Regions from separate parts of the Edwardsiella tarda ATCC 15947 genome, predicted to be linked through region 4. Evidence: predicted binding sites of a transcription regulator. Region 4 holds the regulator's gene; each other region holds the start of a gene.

Region 1 (4,918 bases), 1.4 Mb from region 4:
ACGCATACACCAACACCACATCGGCGAACAGATACCAGGTTTCGATATTGGGGTCGCGATCGGCCTGGATGATGGAGTTCTCCAGGATCCCCGGTAATTGCAGCCCCAACATGATGAATACCATGCCGTTAAACACGAATTCCAACATCGCCCATACGCTATTGGCGCGTAGGCGCATGGTCAGCGGCGCGTTGCGGATCACTCCCGACTGACTGATGGTCATCCCGGCCGCGACGGCGGCCAGGATGCCGGAGACGCCAATATGTTCGGCGATCAGGTAACTGGCGAAGGGCAGCAGCATCAGAAAGACGATCTGGGTGGCCGGGTCATCCCCCGCCCAACGGCTCATCACCCGTAACGACTTGCTGTACAGCCAGGTGACCGCCGCGCCGGTCAGCAGACCGCCCAACGCCACCTTGATAAACTCCAGCGTGGCACCCGAGATGGTGAACACCATGGTGCCCATCGCCACGGCGATGGCAAACTTCAAGGCGACCAGGCCGGAGGCGTCGTTCATCAGCGCCTCCCCTTCTAACACCCCCATGATGCTCTTCGGAATTCGCCCCTGACCGACGATCCCACCGAGCGCCACGGCGTCGGTGGGCGACAGGACGGCGGCTAATGCGAAGGCCGCCACCAACGGTACCTCCGGTAGCAGCAGATGCAGGAAATAGCCGACGCCGATCACGGTGATCAACACCAATACTAATGCCAAGCCGAAGATCTCACGCCCATGGTGGAGAAACTCACGCGTCGGCGTCTTCCAGCCGTCGGCGAACAGCAAGGGGGGAATGAACAGCACCAGGAACAGCTCTGGGTCGAAATCGACATGCAACCCAAAATGCGGCCAGGCCAACAGTGCCCCGATGACAATCTGCATCAACGGCAACGGGACTTGAAACGGCAGCATACGCGTCAGCACACCGGAGAGTGACACCACCAAAATCAGGATCAGGATTGTGAAGAATATTTCCATGCTAGTTCCGACTCACAGCCTAGGTAATTAATGCAACACGTTACAAAATATCATCTTATGAATTTTTCACCGAAGGGAAATCTAGCGTAAACGGTTAGGCGGGGTCGGAAAATCGTGACTGGTAGCACTGGTGTTGAAGTTTCGCCCTCTCAGACAGCAGAAAAGCGCCCGTAGGCGCTTTTCCAACATGGAGAGACCAGGCGGTTAGATAGCCCATCCCCCGGCGTAGAAGCCGACCAACACCACCGCGATCACCACGGTACCGATGTTCAGGCGGTTCCACTCTTTCGAGCATACGCGGCCGATCACCAGGGTGCTGAAGCCCAGCATAATCCCGGTAACGATGTTACAGGTCAACACGATAAACACCGCGCAGACCAGGCCGGACATAGCATCGACGAAGTCGTTGAAGTCCAGCTTGGCGACGTTGCTCAGCATCAGCAGGCCGACATACATCAGCGCCGGTGCCGTCGCGTAGCCCGGTACCAGATAGGAGAGCGGAGAGAGGAACAGGATCAGCAGGAACAGCACCCCGACCACCACGGCGGTCAAACCGGTCTTCCCACCGGCAGCGGTACCGGCAGCCGATTCGATGTACACCGCCGCCGGAGCGGCACCGACCAGGCCGGAGAAGATCGAGCTGACGGAGTCGGCGGTCAGCGCCTTGCCACCGTTAATGATCTGCCCCTCTTTATCCAGCAGGTTGGCTTGACCGGCCACCGCGCGAATGGTGCCGGTCGCATCGAACACCGCGGTCATCACCAGCGCCAGTACGCTCGGCAAGACCACCGGCTGCAAGGCGCCCATGATATCCAGGCTAAAGATCAGTGACTGGCCATCGGCCCCCGCCAGACTCGGCATCGCCACCAGGCCGTGATACTGTACGGTCGGGTCGAAGATCAGGCCGATAATAGAGATACCGATGATCACCAGCAGGATCCCGCCCGGCACCTTCAGTTTTTCCAATCCGAAGATCACCGCCAGCCCCAGCAGCGACATCATCACCGGGAATGAGGTGAAGGCCCCCAGCGCCACCGGCAGCCCCTCTAATGGGTTCTTCACCACCAGGCCGACACCGTTGGCGGCAATCAGCAACAGGAACAGGCCGATACCGATGCCGGTGCCATGGGCGATCCCCATCGGCAAGTTACGCAGGATCCAGGTTCGAATCCCGGTCACCGAGATGGCGGTAAACAGAATACCCATCAGGAATACGGCGCCTAACGCCACCGGCACGCTGATCTGCTGCCCCAGCACCAGGCTGAAGGCGGTAAAGGCGGTGAGGGAGATGGCGCAGCCGATGGCCATCGGCAGGTTAGCCCACAACCCCATCACCAGCGAACCAAAGCCGGCCACCAAACAGGTCGCCACAAAGACAGCACTCGGCGGGAATCCGGCCTTGCCCAGCATGCCCGGTACCACGATCACCGAATAGACCATCGCCAAAAACGTCGTTAAACCGGCGAGCACCTCCTGACGTACGCTGCTACCACGCGCAGAGATCTTAAAAAAGCCATCGAGTGATCCCTGTGACTTCCCTGCCGTCGATACCTGAGAAGAATCGCTAGACATGATGATGTCCTCTGAGTGATTTAGAAAACTAATCTGTAACGTAATCGATTACGTCTGTTGATGCAGAGCGGCCTATGATTCTTATCTGCCCTCCGCCCCATGTCGGCTGCCCTACCGGCAGCCGTTACTCCCTGCCACTACATCCTGCGACCAAATTCGGGTAAAAATGGGACGGAAGTAAAAGGCAAACGATTATCTGGCCTAATAGCTCGTCATTTCAACCCAAAAATGGGCCATTTTAGGTGCGTTCGTACACTAAACGACCATCCACATAAGTACGATATATGGTGCGATCGTCGCCCAGTGTCATGGTGACGAACAGCTTATCCACCAAGGAGACAGAGTTGTCGTAGCGCAGTTGCTGCAACGGCGTCGCCGTCGGCTCCAGCACCACAAAGTCCGCCTCTTTCCCTTCCTGGAAGTTACCGATGCGATCATCCAGTCCCAACGAGGCCGCACCGCCCAGCGTCGCCAGGTAGAACGCCTCATAGGCGGAGAGGCGGCAACCCTGGAGCTGCATCACCTTGTAGGCCTCATTCAGGGTTTGCAACATGTTGAAGGTGGTGCCGGCGCCGATGTCGGTCCCCATCCCGACTTTCACCCGCTTACGCCAGGCTTTTTGTAAGTTGAACAGCCCGCTGCCGAGGTACAGGTTGGAGGTTGGACAGAAGGCGATCGACGAACCGGTATCGCTCAGGCAATCCCACTCCTTCTCTTCTAGGTGGATACAGTGAGCGAACACGCAGTTCTTCCCGGTCAAACCATACTGGTGATACACATCCAGGTAGCCATCATGCTGCGGGTAGAGCGACTTCACCCAGGCGATCTCCTCACGGTTCTCGCAGAGATGGGTGTGCAAATAGGTATCGGGGTACTCTTCACGCAAGCGCTGAGCCATCGCCAACTGCTCGGGGCTGGAGGTCGGGGCGAAACGCGGCGTGATCGCGTACAGCAGGCGGCCATTCTTGTGCCAACGCTCGATCAGCGCCTTGCTCTGGTCATAGCTGCTCTGGGCATCGTCCAACAGATAATCGGGCGCGTTGCGGTCCATCATCACCTTGCCGGCGATCATGCGCATATTGATATGGCTGGCCGCCTCGAACAGTGCGTCCACCGACTCGGGATGCACGGTGCCGAACACCAAAGCGGTGGTGGTACCGTTACGCAACAACTGCTTGAGGAAGAAGTTAGACATCTCGCGCGCATAATCGAGATCGTTGTAACGCCGCTCGGTGGGGAAGGTGTGCTTGTTCAGCCACTCCAACAGCTGCTCGCCATAGGCACCGATCATCTCGCTCTGTGGGTAGTGAATATGGGTATCGACGAAACCGGGCACGATCAGCTTACCGCGATAATCGCGCACACGGATCGACGCGGGAATACGCGCCTTCCCCTCTTCCCAAGTACCGCACCAATCAACCTTACCGTTGCAGATCAGCAGCAGGCCATCTTCGATAAAACGCAGTGCGGATTCGACCTCTTGCGGATCGCTTACCGTGCGGGTGACATCCAGGATGCTGCCGCGTACTGCCTTGAGCGTGTGTTCACAAACCATGTTTAACTCCTCGTCAGCCAACTCGTTGACTCAATCCATCTCTTCTTCGCCGCGTAACGACTCGACCGCCGTATCCTTCTCTTCGCGAACCTCGGCCTTGTTACGCATCGGGATCAGCAGGTTCAGGATGATGGCAGTCAGGCCACCGGCACAAATGGGGTTTTCCACCAACACATACAGGGAGTCCGGCAACACCCGGAATACCGCCGGATCATAGGAGACGCCTAACCCGAGCCCGAGGGAGGTGGCGACGATGATCGTCTCGCGCCGGCGTAGACCGTTGGAGATGATGATGCGGATCCCGGCGATGGCGATCATCGAGAACATCAGCGTCATCGCGCCCCCCAATACCGGAGCGGGAATGGTGGTAAAGAAACGGCCGATCACCGGGAACAGCCCCAGGATCACCAGCATCACGGCGATAGCCCGACCGACATAACGCGAGGCCACGCCCGTCATCTGGATCACCCCGTTATTCTGCGCAAAGGTGGTCAGCGGCAGCGAACCGAGGGCGGAGGCGATGACGGAAACCAGCCCATCGGCCAGCACACCACCGCTCAGGCGCGACTGGTACTCCGGCCCCTCGATGGGACGGTTGGAGACCATGGCGGTCGCGGTGATATCCCCTACGGCCTCCAGCACACTCAGCAGATAGATGGTGCCGGCCACCAGGAAGGCGTGCATGTCGAAGGTAAAGCCATACTTGAAAGGAACCGGCACGGTCACCAGCGGCAGGTCGCGCAGGGCGCTGAAATCGACCATGCCCAGGCACAGCGCCACGATATAGCCGACGATCAGCCCGATGGCGATGCCGC
Region 2 (4,918 bases), 1.0 Mb from region 4:
CGAAACACTCGTAGTGCAGACGCGCGGCATCGACACCTTGGGCCAGTAGTTGCTGAGCCACGTGTTGCATAAAGCCGACTGGACCACAGAAATAGAATTGCATGTCAGTATCGCTGAGCGTCTCACCTAGCGCAGAGAGGTCCATCATCCCGGCGTGGCACCGTGTCTGTGGGCTGACCGGTACCTGGTGCGCGGATTGACGCAGCCAGAGATGAGCCTGGGCCTGGGGAAGGGGAGCGAGCAGCCGCTCAACCTCCGCGCCGAAGGCCCACGCTTGCACGTTGTCGGCGGCGTGTAACCAGTTGAGCGCGGCTGGATGTCCTTGTGCGCTCAAGGTGGCGAGCATGCTGAGCAACGGTGTTACGCCGACGCCGGCGGAGATCAGCGTCACCGGTGTCTGTGGCGTGGTGTCGAGCGTGAACTCCCCACAGGGGGCAGACAGGAATAGGGTATCGCCAGGTTGCGCGACATCATGCAGATAGCGTGAGACGACCCCCTGTTCCTCGCGCTTGACGGCGATGCGGTAGTCGCGTCCATTCGGCGCATGGGTCAAGGAGTACTGGCGGATCGCTTGGCGAGGCAGGCTTGGGTGGCGAATGTATACGCCGAGGTATTGCCCCGGGATAAAGTCGGCCACGGGGCCGCCATCTACCGGCTCTAGGATGAAGCGGGTGATCAGCGTGCTCTCCTCGCGCTTCTCACGAATACGGAACGCGCGTTGGTGTTGCCAGCCACCCGGCTGCGCCGCCTGCTGCCGATACAACTGAGCCTCGCGATCGATAAAGATCTGCGCCAAGACGCCATAGGCCTTCCCCCAGGCCGCTAACACCGCCTCGCCGGGATTCAATAGCTCCTCCAGGGTCTTGAGCAGATGGTGGCCGACGATGGCGTACTGCTCCGCTTGGATATCGAAACTGGCGTGTTTGTGGGCGATACGCTCTACGGCGGCGCTCAACGCGCTGGGATTATCGATATGCGCGGCATAGGCACAGATAGCATGGAATAACGCTTCACGCTGATCGCCGTTGCGCTGATGACTCAGGTTGAAAATGGCTTGCAACTCAGGGTTATGACTAAACATACGTTGATAGAAGTGGCCGGTAAGCCCAGGACCATACTGTTGTAGTAAGGGCAGGGTGGATTGCACGATGGCGATGGTGTTTTGATCCAGCATAGCGTTTCCTTGGCAGGTGTTATTCATAATGATGGTTAAGATGCATTTAAAATACAACTTAATCATTTTTCCTGTCGTTGTAAATCAGTCATTGCCGACCCGATGCGATTGGCGTTACGGTAGTGATGATTTTTTATGCGAGCACACGTGGCTTGGCACAAAAATGCAACACGATTCAGGATGTCGCTCCCACCTTGTGTCGCCTATAGCCAAACGTTTGCGTAAAAATCAGGGAAGAGTGTTTTTAACAAGCTAAAAACATATTACACTGTGGTCGATTGCCCGTTTGGGTGAGGATGTATTGGCTGTGGGAGCCAAAATTTACTCAAAAACGGTTAGCTGAGTCAGGAGAAACGGATGTTAAAGCGTGAAATGAACATTGCCGATTACGATGCCGATCTGTGGCAGGCAATGCAGCGGGAAGTAGAGCGTCAGGAGCAGCACATTGAGCTGATCGCCTCAGAGAACTACACCAGTCCTCGGGTCATGCAGGCTCAGGGTTCCCAACTGACCAATAAATATGCTGAAGGTTATCCGGGTAAGCGCTACTACGGCGGTTGCGAGTATGTGGATCAGGTCGAGCAATTGGCGATCGATCGCGCCAAGGCGTTGTTCGCAGCCGATTATGCCAACGTACAGCCACACTCTGGCTCACAGGCTAACTTCGCCGTGTATACCGCGCTGCTGCAACCGGGCGATACGGTGTTGGGGATGAACCTGGCGCACGGCGGCCATCTGACTCACGGTTCTCCGGTTAACTTCTCCGGTAAGCTGTATAACGTGGTGCCTTACGGCATCGATGCCCAGGGCCGTATCGACTATGACGATTTGGCGGCACAGGCGCAGGCACATCGTCCGAAGATGATCATCGGCGGTTTCTCCGCTTATTCCGGCGTCGTCGATTGGGCGCGGATGCGTGAGATCGCCGACAGCATTGGCGCCTATCTGTTCGTGGATATGGCGCATGTGGCGGGATTGGTTGCCGCCGGTGTTTATCCCAACCCGCTCCCTCACGCTCATGTCGTCACCACCACCACGCACAAGACCCTGGCAGGTCCGCGCGGCGGTCTGATCCTGGCGAAGGGCTTGGACGAGACGCTGTATAAGAAGCTGAACTCCGCCGTATTCCCTGGGGCGCAGGGTGGCCCGCTGATGCACGTTATCGCCGCCAAGGCGGTGGCGCTGAAAGAGGCGATGGAGCCGGAGTTTACCCGTTACCAGCAGCAGGTGGCGAAGAACGCTAAGGCGATGGTCGAGGTCTTCTTGCAGCGTGGCTATAAGGTCGTCTCCGGCGGAACCGAAAACCACTTGTTCCTGCTGGATCTGGTCGATAAGCAGATCACTGGTAAAGAGGCGGACGCCGCGCTGGGGCGTGCCAACATTACCGTGAATAAGAACAGCGTACCGAACGATCCGCAAAGTCCGTTCGTCACCTCCGGCATCCGTGTCGGTACCCCGGCCATCACGCGCCGTGGCTTCAACGAGGCGGACTCGCGAGAGCTGGCCGGTTGGATGTGTGACGTATTGGATAACATTCATGATGAGGCGGTGATCGCCAATACCCGGCAGAAGGTTCTGGCGATCTGCGCCCGCCTGCCGGTTTATGCCTAATCATCGGTTTCACCGCTGTTCTTGAGCCCGCCTGTGTGCGGGCTTTTTTACGTCGCCGTCTCCTGGAGTTTGCCCGCCTGCATCAGCCACGCGCCGAGGCTGACGGCGATCAGACTGAGCTCTTCGGGCGAGAAGCGGATACGATAATGGTGCTCCAAGCCGGCGATGCTGTCGCGGGTCAGGGTCAGCAATCCCGGATGATGTAATTCCAACTCGGCCAGTAGTGGCGTACCGATGCGAATGCCGAAGCGGGCACGCTCGATAGCGGCACCCAGATGGGCGAACAGCCGGGAGCAGAGCTGTTCTCGTTGAGGAAAACGAATGCCACTACATGCCTCTACGCGCTCGACGCTCTCCTCGACTTCTTGCATCAAGGTCCGATCCTGGTCGTTATCCCGGGGCGTGGCGGCGTGATTTTTGAGTAGGCTTAGCATCAGCGTGGTGAATAGCTGTTCCTGCTGGCGCAGTTCAGGATCGAGCCGATCGAAGAGGATCTGACACAGCGCGCCCGCGCAGCCATATTCACACTTCTGCTGTAAGGCGCGGCGATGGATGTCGGGTAGCCAGCAAGGCAGCAGGCTCGTCAGCGGATGACGTTGTTGTTGCAGAGAGGCAAATAGCAACATCAAGCCGACGAGCTGTTTCTGACGAGGCGTAAAGGTGAAGCAGGGCAGCGTGGTGTGTTGATCGAGCAAGGCCGCGAAGCGCGCCAAGCACGCCTCAGGCTGTAGCGTCGGAGCGACCTGTTGCAATGCGCTGAATAGTTGCGCCTCTGAGACGCCAGGGGCGAGACGCATTCCGCGTTGCAGCCAGTGCAGCAGACACAGGCGCCACTCATAGGCTGAGCCATACAGACGATAGCCTTGGCGTGGATGGTAACTGAGATGCAAGGCGTGGTAGCGCATCATTTCACCGACCAGATGGCTCAGATCGGCCTCCGCCTCCTGGCACGGCTGGTGGTTGATCTGGCATAGACGCTGCGACGTCAGCGGTGCGTCGGCAAGTAGCAAGGCCAGTGCCAGTGTACAGCGACGCGCGGCGGGCGTGCGAGCCTCGGACGGCGGGCTTGCGTTCTGCATCGGTATTCCCCCGGCCTGAATCATACTGGAATTAATCAAGCATAAGCATAGCAAAGTCCGTCATGGCACGCCGTCGGAGTAGGCTGAATTTGCACGCAGACGTGATGCGCGTCGACGCGGCGGGTCGCCCGGAGGCGCAGATAAAAAAACACCCTGCACGCAAGCGGGCAGGGTGTCTGTTAGCGGGGATGAGCTATTAGCGCTTCAGCGCGTCGCTCAGTTCGTCACGCAGGGCGCCCAGCAGGGACTTGACCACGCGCGGGTTACCGGCGACAACGTTGCCGCTCGCCAGGTAACCATGACCGCCGACGAAGTCGGTGACCAGGCCGCCGGCTTCGCGTACCAGCAGTTCACCGGCGGCGAAATCCCACGGCTTCAGGCCGATCTCGAAGAATCCATCCACTCGGCCGGCGGCGACATAGGCCAGGTCCAACGCGGCGGAGCCGGTGCGACGGAAGTCGGCGCACTGGGTGAACAACTTGTCGACCATCTTGATGTAGGTGGCGGCGTGATGTTTCACCTTGAACGGGAAGCCCGTAGCCAGGATCGTGCCGTTCAGATCTTTCGCCTGGCCGGTACGCAGACGGTAGCCGTTGAGCTGCGCGCCCTGACCGCGGGTCGCGGTGTACAGTTCGTTACGCATAGGATCGTAGACCACGGCGACTTCGGTACGCCCTTTGATACGGACGGCGATAGAAACGGAGAAGTGCGGTAGACGCTTAATGAAGTTGGTGGTGCCATCCAGCGGATCGATTACCCATTGGATCTCGTGATCTTCACCCAACAGTTCACCACACTCTTCACTGATAATGGTGTGCTGAGGATAAGACTTGCGGATGGTCTCGATGATCAGGTGTTCAGCATCGCGATCGACGTTGGTCACAAAATCATTGCTGCCTTTCTGGCTGGCTTCTACTGCGTCGGGCGTTTCGTAACTTTTGGCAATCAGGTTACCAGCCTTGCGCGCGGCGCGCACGGCGATGTTCAGCATCGGATGCATGGGAATCTTCCACTAGATGTTAAAGAACGGGAAATTTAGACGGCAGATATTATA
Region 3 (4,918 bases), 680 kb from region 4:
GATCAAGCCATCGGCGCCGATCAACTGGCGGATCTCATCCACCTCACGGCCATGCGCGATCAGCTCACTGACGCTCGGCATATCGATGCCATACACATTCGGGAAACGGATCTCTGGCGCCGCGGAAGCCAGGTAGACCCGACGGGCGCCCGCCTCACGCGCCATCTCGATGATCTGTTCGGAGGTGGTGCCACGCACGATGGAGTCATCCACCAATAACACATTCTTATCGCGGAATTCGGCACGGTTAGCGTTCAGCTTACGGCGTACCGACTTACGCCGCAGTTGTTGACCCGGCATGATGAAGGTACGGCCGACATAGCGATTCTTAACGAACCCCTGACGGTAAGGCTTATCCAGAATACGGGCGATTTGCAGGGCGATGTCGCAAGAGGTCTCCGGGATCGGGATCACCACATCGATATCCAGATCTTCCCACTCACGCGCGATCTTCTCGCCCAGTTTCTGCCCCATACGTACCCGGGCGCTATAGACGGAGATCTTGTCGATGAAGGAGTCTGGACGGGCGAAGTAGACATACTCAAACAGGCAGGGGTGATTCTTCGGCTCCTGCGCACACTGGCGCGTAAACAGCTGCCCCAGCGTGTTGATGTAGATCGCCTCCCCCGGCGCCACATCACGGATAAAGTCGAAGCCGAGCGTATCCAGCGCCACGCTCTCCGAGGCGACCATATACTCGGTGCGGCCATCCGCCAGATCGCGCTTACCGATCACTAGCGGACGGATACCGTTGGGGTCGCGGAAGGCGACCATGCCATGACCGATGATCATCGCCACGCAGGCATAGGCCCCGCGGATCTGGCGGTGCGTCGCGGCGACAGCGGCAAAGATGTTCTCCTCGCTCAGCGGATAGCTATCGTAGCGATCCAACTCATAGGCGAACACATTTAACAGGATTTCGGAGTCGGAGGAGGTATTGACGTGGCGCCGGGCATGCTCGAACAGCTGTTGCTTCAACTGATGGGCATTAGTCAGGTTACCGTTATGCGCCAAGGTGATGCCAAAGGGGGAATTCACATAGAACGGCTGCGCCTCGGAGGCGCTGGAGCTGCCGGCGGTGGGATAGCGCACATGCCCTATCCCCATATTTCCCTGTAGGCGCTGCATGTGACGCGCCTCGAACACATCGCTCACCAGCCCATTAGCCTTACGCAGGCGAAAGGTATGGTTATCATCGATGGTAACGATGCCTGCGGCGTCCTGGCCGCGATGCTGCAACACCGTCAATGCATCATAGATGGACTGGTTTACCGGCGTAAAACCGGCGATACCGACAATACCGCACATGTTGTCATTTCCTCATCAGCGTTACCGGAGCGGCATGGCAGGCATATGCTCCGGTAAGAAACTCGACGTGCTTTGCAGATAGTCAAACGACCACCTGATGATAGGGCTGAACTGCGGGATGAGCCGGGATTGCTGCCACTCCTCGCTCTGCGCCATCGCCGTAAACGTATCCAGGAAGAACAACAGGGCCGCGACGATCAACACGCCGCGCAACGCGCCGAAACAGACGCCAAGCACCCGATCCGTACCGCTTAGGCCGGTACGTTCCACCAGGGAACCGATCACATAGTTAACGATAGCACCGACGATCAGGGTTGCGATAAACAACACCGCAATCGCAATACCGTTACGCACCAGCGCATCTTCAAAACGGGTAAAAAAGGCAGCCAGATAAGAGTAAAAATGGCTGGCAACAAAGAACGCCGCCCCCCAGGTAACCAGTGACAACGCCTCGCGCACGAATCCCCGGATCAGGCTGACTAAAGCAGAAAATCCGATGATGCCAATAATGACCCAATCAATCCAAACCATGATAATTCCAAAGCATGAATTGCCGCGCTATCCTACTCGCGGCGCATTCTAACAGAAAAAGAAAACGTTTGCGTAGCAGATTTCCCGCGCTCGGCGTAAATAAATCCGCCCTGCTACACCCCCGTTTTCATCAAAAAAACGGCCCTGCCCGCCAAGGCGGACAGCGCCGTATCCCTCTCCGCTGCGTGGCTTAGCGCACGCTGTAATTGCGGATTTGTCCATTCAGCCCGCTCAGGCTATTCAGCTCCGGCAACGCCGCCTGTAACTTGGCGCGCGAGGCTTCCGGGCCGACGAATAGCCGGGTGATCTCCCCCTGAACCGGTGTAGCAGGCACGCTGTAGGCCCGGTAACCGGAGAGGCGCAGCTTGGCGATGATTTCGTTCACCTTGCTGGCGTTACGCAACGCACCCAGCTGTACCACATATGCCTGACCGACTGGCGCTTGCTCCGCCCGTGGGGCCGGGGCGGGCGCTGGCGTCGGGGCCGGTGTGGGCGCCGGGGCCGGACGCGTCTCCTGCGGCGGCGGCGTCACTCGCTTCGCCGGTTCGACGGGCTTCGCACGGCTCTCCGCGGCTCGCGCCGTCTCGCTCGGTTTAGGACGGCTCTCGACCATCGGAGCCGGTGCCATCGTCGGCGCTTCCGCCACCTGACGCGGCTCCGGCGCGCGACTCTCGACCGGTTTCAACTCCACCAGCTCACCGGCGCCACGTGTCGGTGCGGCCGCAGCGGAAGATGCCGACGAGGGCGCCGTTGCCGAGCCAGCTGGCGTACTATTCACGCCGCCATGCGCTGCCGTACTGGGCGCCTCGCCCAATGGCTGCGTCACCGGCGGAATGGCATCCGTCGGATCATCTTCGCCGGGACGGGGCACCAACGGGATCGCCGCGAAATCATCCTGATAATGCTTCTTCTGACCATCCAACAGGCCCGGCAGTACGATCACCCCTAGCGCAACCAGGATCACCGTCCCGACCAGTCGGTTTTGGAACTTACTCGCCACCCCGTCCTCCTGACGGTAGAACCGCCATCACCTGCGCAACCGTGTGGAACGAGCCACAGACCACCACCGTATCCTCGGCGTCAGCCTCATCCATCGCCTGGCGCCAGGCCTGCTCGACATCGGCGAATACGCGTGCGCCAGCCGGCAGATGCGCCGTCAATGCAGACGCTGGCGCTCCGCGCGGCCCGCTTAGCGGCGCGCAGTACCACTCATCGACCAACGGCGTCAGGCAGGCCAGGGTGCCGGCGATATCCTTGTCGCTCAGCATGCCGATCACCATCCGCAGCCGCTTAGGCCGCGGCAATGCTTGCAGGCGTTGCGCCAGATAGGCGGCGGCATGCGGATTATGCGCCACATCCAGAATCAGGCGCGGTGCGTCCCCAACTTGCTGAAATCGTCCCGGCAAGGCGGCGTGACGCAACCCTTGGCGGATAGCCGCCTCATCGACGGCCAGCGGCCCGGCGGCCAACGCCGCCAGCGCCGTCGCCGCGTTCGCTAATGGCACCTGCGGCAACGGTAAATCATCAAGCGTCTTTTCCCCGGCGCACCAGCGCCAGCTCGTCGCCTCGGCACTGAAGTCCCAATCGACGCCACGCCGCAGCAACCGGGCAGCGCACGCCGCCGCCACCGCCGCGATAGACTCAGGCATCTGTGCCTCACCCACCACGGCGGGCTTAGCGGCACGGAAGATACCGGCCTTCTCCCGGCCGATACTCTCGCGTGAATCGCCCAACCAATCGGTATGGTCCAGCGCGATGCTGGTCACCACCGCCACGCTGGGATCGACGATATTGGTCGCGTCCAGGCGCCCACCGAGGCCAACCTCCAGGATCACCGCGTCCAACGCCGCCTGCTTGAACAGATACAACGCCGCCAGGGTGCCAAACTCAAAATAGGTTAATGATACGCCATCACGCCCCGCCTCAATGGCGGCGAAGGCGGCGGCATGCGCCGCATCATCCAACTCACGATGCTGAATGCGCACCCGCTCGCGATAGTGCAGCAGGTGGGGAGAACCATAGACCCCCACCCGATAGCCCGCCGCCATCAGGATGGCCTCCAAGGTGCGGCAAGTGGTGCCCTTACCGTTAGTACCCGCCACGGTATACACCACGGGCGCAGGCGTCAGCAGGTCCAGACGCTGCGCGACACGCCGCACGCGTTCCAAACCGAGATCGATGGTTTTCGTATGTAGCTGCTCAAGATACTCGAGCCAGCAAGAGAGTGGCGAGGTCGCCTGTGGGGTAGGAAGCGTATTCATGCTGTTTTACGTCCCGTAATTTAGCCGTTGCGGAGGGTGACCGGCCCCGGAACGGGCCGGTTCCCTAAGATGTGCGGCGCAGGCGATAATCCTGCGCCGCGCCCGGCGCTAAGCCGGGGGAAGCACGCCAGGGGGATTATGCCTGTGCGCCCTCTTCCGCCGCTGCCACGACCGGTGCCGCCTCTTCCAACGGTGTCGGGCGTCCGGTCATCTTGGCCACCAGGCTGGCCAGCTTGTCGCGCATCGCCGGGCGGCGCACGATCATATCGATAGCGCCTTTCTCCAGCAGAAACTCACTGCGCTGGAATCCTGCCGGTAGCTTTTCACGCACCGTCTGCTCGATGACGCGCGGACCGGCAAAGCCGATCAAGGCCTTCGGCTCGCCGATGTTGATATCGCCCAGCATCGCCAGGCTGGCGGAAACCCCACCCATCGTCGGATCGGTCAAGACGGAGATATAGGGCAGGCCACGCTCGCGCATTTTCGCCAACGCCGCACTGGTCTTCGCCATCTGCATCAACGACATCAGCGCCTCCTGCATACGGGCACCGCCGCTGGCGGAGAAGCAGATCAGGGCGCAGTTATCTTCCAGCGCCTGCTCGACGGCGCGCACGAAGCGGGAGCCCACCACCGATGCCATCGAGCCCCCCATAAAGGCGAACTCGAAGGAGGCGGCAACCACGGGGATACCATGCAGGGTCCCTTTCATCACCACCAGCGCATCTTTTTCGTCGGTCTCTTTCTGAGCGGCGGCGAGACGATCCTTATACTTTTTGGAGTCCTTAAACTTCAGGACATCCTTCGGCTCCAGCTCGCTG
Region 4 (4,918 bases):
GCCAGGGTGGGCAAGCGCCCGGCGCCCAGCCCTAGGGTTGGGAGATACAGGCCGACGCTGACCGCCACACCAAAGGCGAGGGCGAGCAGGAGTGCCGGCATGAGTTGCGGCAGCTTGACGCGGTAGAAGGCCCGCCAGGGTGTCTGCCCCAACGCCAGCGCGACGCGTATCTGGCGCTGATCGAAACGCAGCCAGGGGCCGGAGAGCGTCAACAGGTAATAGGGGGTGACGAACAGCAGTTGACCATAGATCACCACTGGATAGCGACCCAGCCAGTGATAATGGGCGGCGAAGAGCTGTAGGCCGAAGATCAGCCCCATTTGCGGTAGCAGTAGGGGTAAGAGCAGCCAGGCTCCGGGTTGGCGTCGACGCGCGGCATACCACTCCAGGGTGCCCAGCGCCAAGGGCAACGCCAACAGATTGACCGCCAGGGCGATCCATAGGGTGTGCCACAGTGGGCCGCTCCAGTCATTGAAGCTGTACAGCCAACTGTCATAGCGCCACTGTTGCGGCCAGCGCAAGGGAAACGGCCAACGCTGTGCCAGGGAGATCAGCAGTAACATCAGGTAGACGCTTGCCGTGAGGCCTAAGGCGATGGGCCAATAGAGTGCGATTCGTCCTCTCATCTGCCGCTGATGGCGGCGTGGCGGCCGGCGGCAATAGTGGATCCAGACGCGTTCGATAGCGAACCAGATCAGCAGCGCCAGGGCGTTGAGTAACAGCAACACCAGCGCACCGAGCGCCGCCAGCGCGCCCTGCTCACCGTCGCTGATCCATTGCCATAAGAGTTGCGCAAACAGATAGGGACGTTGCGGGCCAAGCAACAGGGCCAGATCCAGCGCCGAGAGCGAGAAGGCCAGCACGCAGAACATCGGCAGGCGTAAGCCGGGCAATAACTGCGGCACCACGATACGCCACCATCCCTGGCTCGGTGGATAGCCGAGCGCGGTGGCGGCACTAAGTTGTTGCGCCGCCGCGCAGCGTTCGGCCTGAGCCAGCACCAGCAGATAGAAGAAGGGGGTCTCCTTGAGCAGGAGCAGCAGCATCAGGCTCAGGGCATAGGGATCGTTGGGCAGCGGCAAATCGGGGGGGTGCTGCCAGCCGAACAGTGGTGCCAACAGGCGCCACACGAGGCCGGTGGGAGCCACGAGCATCAATAGGCCGGTGGCCAGGGCGATATGGGGGGCGGCGAGTAGTAGGGCCGGCGTCAGGCGATGGCGGCGCCGCTGTTGTAGCGTCCGCCCGGCCAGCGCTAACCCGAGCGTTAGCGCCCCCAATGAGGCGCCGAGGCTACTGAGCAGCGAGAGCAGTAGACTGCCGCCCAGTGCGGGCCAGTGCAGCAGTTGTTGCCAGGTGCTCGCGAGATCCCCCTGTTGCAGCGGCAGCAGGGTGGCGGGCAGCATCGCCGCCAGCGGCAATAACCCAGCTAGCAGTACCAGTAGCGGGAAGATCGCCAGCCGTGACACGCTTAGCGACGGTAATCGATGAACGGCCCATCGGCGACGGAGCGTCGCTCGACCAGTTTGGGATGCACCTCGATGGTCTTGGCGTCTTCACGCTTACTGGTGATGCGATCGAGCAGCATGTCAAACGCCATGGCGCCGAGACGCTCCTTCGGCTGGTGAATGGTGGTCAACGCCGGGGTAAAGTAGCGCGCGTTGCGCACGTTATCGTAGCCGATGACGGAAATATCTTGCGGCACGCGCAAGCCCATCTCATCTGCCGCACAGATGGCCCCCATCGCCATGATATCCCCGCCGACGAACACGGCGGTCGGGCGCTGTTTCTGAGCCAGGATGTTTTGCATCGCTGCGTAACCGGACTCCGGCTCGAAATCACCCTCGACGAGCCACTCGGGTTGCGGAGTAATGTTAGCCTCTTGCAGCGCCTTGATGAAGCCACGCAGACGGCCGCCGCCGGTGTTGCGCGATCCCGGGCCGGTGATGGCGCCAATATCGCGATGGCCGCGTTCGATCAGGTAGCGGCCAGCCAGATAGCCACCCTCGAAGGCGTTGTCCTGGATCGCATCGGTGAAGTCGCTACGCCGTGTACCCCAGTCCATGACCACCATCGGGATATGGCGGTAATCCTCCAGGATCTCCAGCAGATTCTCGGGGTACTCGGAGCACATGACCAGCAGACCATCGACGCGTTTCTGCGCCAACATGGCCAAATAGGCCTTTTGCTTCTCCAGATTGTTGTGGGAGTTGCACAGGATCAGGGTATAGCCCTGGCTGTAACAGCTGTTCTCGACCGACTCGATGACCTCGGCGAAGTAAGGCGCCTCGCTGGAGGTCGCCAACAGGCCGATGGACTTGGTATGGTTAACCTTCAGACTACGGGCAACGGCGCTGGGCGAGTAGTGTAGCTCTTTGATGGCCTCCCACACGGCGGCTTTGGTTTCGTCGGCGACAAAGCGAGTTTTATTGATGACGTGAGACACCGTGGTGGTCGACACGCCTGCGCGTTTTGCCACATCTTTAATCGTTGCCATGAAACAAATGACTCCTAGGCGTACGCGGTGCGTCGCCGGTTTGTTAATCGTTTGCCTGCGTGTAACGACGCCCGCGCAAATCTCGGTAGTACAGCATCGCTGCGGTTGCGCAAATAGGGTGACGTGTGTCGTTTCTTGTTTAAAATTATAACGTCGCCACGCGGCAGTAAACCGCAAATTCTGGCTGATCTTACGCAAAAGGGGAAGCACTAATTAGCGATTTGCGCAGGATGTAATCATAAGATTTTCTGCGTGTTTTAATGAGTGATTTATGTAAAAATGATTTAACACAGATTTAGCGTGTTTGCTTTATGGGCAAAAATTGATATAGAACGTAAAACAAGAGGTGTCAAAATGGAAAGCGATCTGAAATATTCCTTGGTGACCACGGTGGTAGCCCTGTCGCTGATCGTCGTCGCAGGCCTGATTGTCGCACTACATTGAGAGTGAGCCAAGGCGGCGGGGACAGAGCCGGAGGCAAAGAGAAAAGGCGCTCAAAGAGCGCCTTTTTTATCACCGGATGATCGGGATCAGGCCAGGTTCTGCGCGACGAATTCCCAGTTAACCAGCGCCCAGAAGTTTTCCAGGTATTTCGGACGGGCGTTACGATAGTCGATGTAGTAGGCGTGTTCCCATACGTCGACGGTCAGCAGCGGCTTGTCTTCACCCGTCAGCGGGGTGGCGGCATTAGAGGTGTTGACGATGGCCAGGCTGCCATCCGCCTTTTTCACCAGCCAGGTCCAGCCGGAGCCGAAGTTGGCGACGGCAGACTTGGTCAGCGCTTCCTGGAAGGCGGCGAAGGAGCCAAAGGCCGCGTTGATCGCGTCGGCCAACGCGCCGGTCGGCTCGCCACCGCCGTTCGGAGAGAGGCAGTGCCAGTAGAAGGTGTGGTTCCATACCTGAGCGGCGTTGTTGAAGATACCGCCGCTGGAGGTCTTGATGATCTCTTCCAGAGACTTACCTTCGAACTCGCTCCCCTTGATCAGGTTGTTCAGGTTAACCACATAGGTGTTGTGGTGCTTACCGTAATGGTATTCCAGGGTTTCGGCGGAGATATGCGGCTCCAGCGCATTCTTGGCGTACGGTAATGCAGGTAATTCAAATGACATAGCTCTCTCCTTAATGCTTTTGTGACAAGCCGGTTGAACCGTAGACGCGACGCCGGAGCGTACGCCAGCGGTGAGATAAAAATGAAAAAATCTTGTTGTCCGCTTGTTATGGTTTGTGATTCTAGCAAGTTTTACCATTAAAGACAGGGGGTAGCTGTATTTTAGTCGATCGAATGGTGAAATGTGCAGCAGCGGGGGCGTCGGTGGAGACAGCAAGGAGAGACGCGGCGATCATGTGCAGACCGCCGCAGGGTGATGACGGGCGATCAGCGAATGGTTTTCGGCGTCATCACACGACGAGCGCCAAGATAGTGATCCTGCCAATAGTCATCGCCGAGGTAGCTGATGCGGATCTCCTCGCCGGTGCGCGGTGACTGGATGAACTTACCGTTCCCCAGGTAGACCCCAACATGATCGGCCGCGCCACGGCCATTGATCTGGAAAAAGACCAGATCGCCGCGTTGTAATTCGTTGCGTTTGACCGGCGCGGCATCGCGCAGGTGATACATCTCGTTTGCCGTGCGTGGCATTTTGATATTCAGCAGATCCTGGTAGGCGTAGTAGATCAGACCGCTACAGTCGAAACCGGTGTGGGGCGAGCTGCCTCCCCAGCGATAGGGTTTCCCGATCTGGCGCATCAGCTTATTCATCGCCGTCTGTTTGGCATGCTGATAGCGTTTTTTGTGCTGCGGGCTGAGACGCAGGGGGTGTCTATCTTCCTGTGGGTGGCGCCGAGTGACATGATGCGCCACTTGCCGCGCGGAAGGGCGGCCATAGTGTTTCTTTGGCGCGCTCTGCTTGCGTGCGGCCGATGAATGACGACTACGCTCCGTGTGAGTTTTTGCGCCGCGCCGGGGGGGGTGGCTAGCATGCGTGGCGGTGACGGGACGGGAAGCGGAATGGGAGGTACGCTGAACGTGTGCGCTGGCCTGATGCGTGGCGCTGCGTTGTTTGGCGCTGCCGTGCTCGCTTTTACGCTTCTTACGCTCGGCATGCTGGCTGTGAGACGCCGCAGACTTCCGCTGATCGGCGCTAATCTTGTGGGCCGGTGCGGCCGCCGCCGAGGTGGTAAACCATTGGGTAAACAGCAGTACAAAGAGCGCAACGAATAGACGCATCATCAATCGCTTCCGAGCCAAACACTAAAATAAAAACCTAGAAACTACAGTATTAATTCAATAATGCCGAAGATAACAGTACTGATGTTTACGTATTAGCGTCTAATTGTGAGCAAATATTTCAATTGGTGCATTTCGCGTCATCCCCTATTTTTTCTGGGGAAAATAGCGTCTATTTTCCCCGATAAATCGCTGGG

Evidence for each region. The regulator PurR, encoded in region 4, represses purine synthesis genes. The targets are predictions, from matches to a motif close to CANGCAAACGTTTGCNTG.
Region 1: the regulator PurR is predicted to act here: its motif matches at 2,730-2,747, upstream of DCL27_RS01825 (NCS2 family permease).
Region 2: the regulator PurR is predicted to act here: its motif matches at 1,381-1,398, upstream of glyA (serine hydroxymethyltransferase).
Region 3: the regulator PurR is predicted to act here: its motif matches at 1,897-1,914, upstream of cvpA (colicin V production protein).

What each region holds. Positions count from the first base shown of each region.
Region 1 is NZ_CP084506.1:374,182-379,099, reverse strand. It holds gene DCL27_RS01830 (Na+/H+ antiporter) at 1-976, opposite strand, end outside; gene DCL27_RS01825 (NCS2 family permease) at 1,181-2,548, opposite strand; gene guaD (guanine deaminase) at 2,787-4,103, opposite strand; gene DCL27_RS01815 (nucleobase:cation symporter-2 family protein) at 4,134-4,918, opposite strand, start outside.
Region 2 is NZ_CP084506.1:699,243-704,160, forward strand. It holds gene hmpA (NO-inducible flavohemoprotein) at 1-1,174, opposite strand, end outside; gene glyA (serine hydroxymethyltransferase) at 1,532-2,785, shown strand; gene DCL27_RS03230 (PRD domain-containing protein) at 2,833-3,864, opposite strand; gene suhB (inositol-1-monophosphatase) at 4,061-4,864, opposite strand.
Region 3 is NZ_CP084506.1:1,071,471-1,076,388, reverse strand. It holds gene purF (amidophosphoribosyltransferase) at 1-1,308, opposite strand, end outside; gene cvpA (colicin V production protein) at 1,330-1,839, opposite strand; gene dedD (cell division protein DedD) at 2,030-2,839, opposite strand; gene folC (bifunctional tetrahydrofolate synthase/dihydrofolate synthase) at 2,829-4,100, opposite strand; gene accD (acetyl-CoA carboxylase, carboxyltransferase subunit beta) at 4,237-4,918, opposite strand, start outside.
Region 4 is NZ_CP084506.1:1,748,584-1,753,501, forward strand. It holds gene DCL27_RS08135 (ABC transporter permease family protein) at 1-1,466, opposite strand, end outside; gene purR (HTH-type transcriptional repressor PurR) at 1,469-2,494, opposite strand; gene cydH (cytochrome bd-I oxidase subunit CydH) at 2,849-2,938, shown strand; gene sodB (superoxide dismutase [Fe]) at 3,025-3,603, opposite strand; gene DCL27_RS08155 (C40 family peptidase) at 3,870-4,721, opposite strand.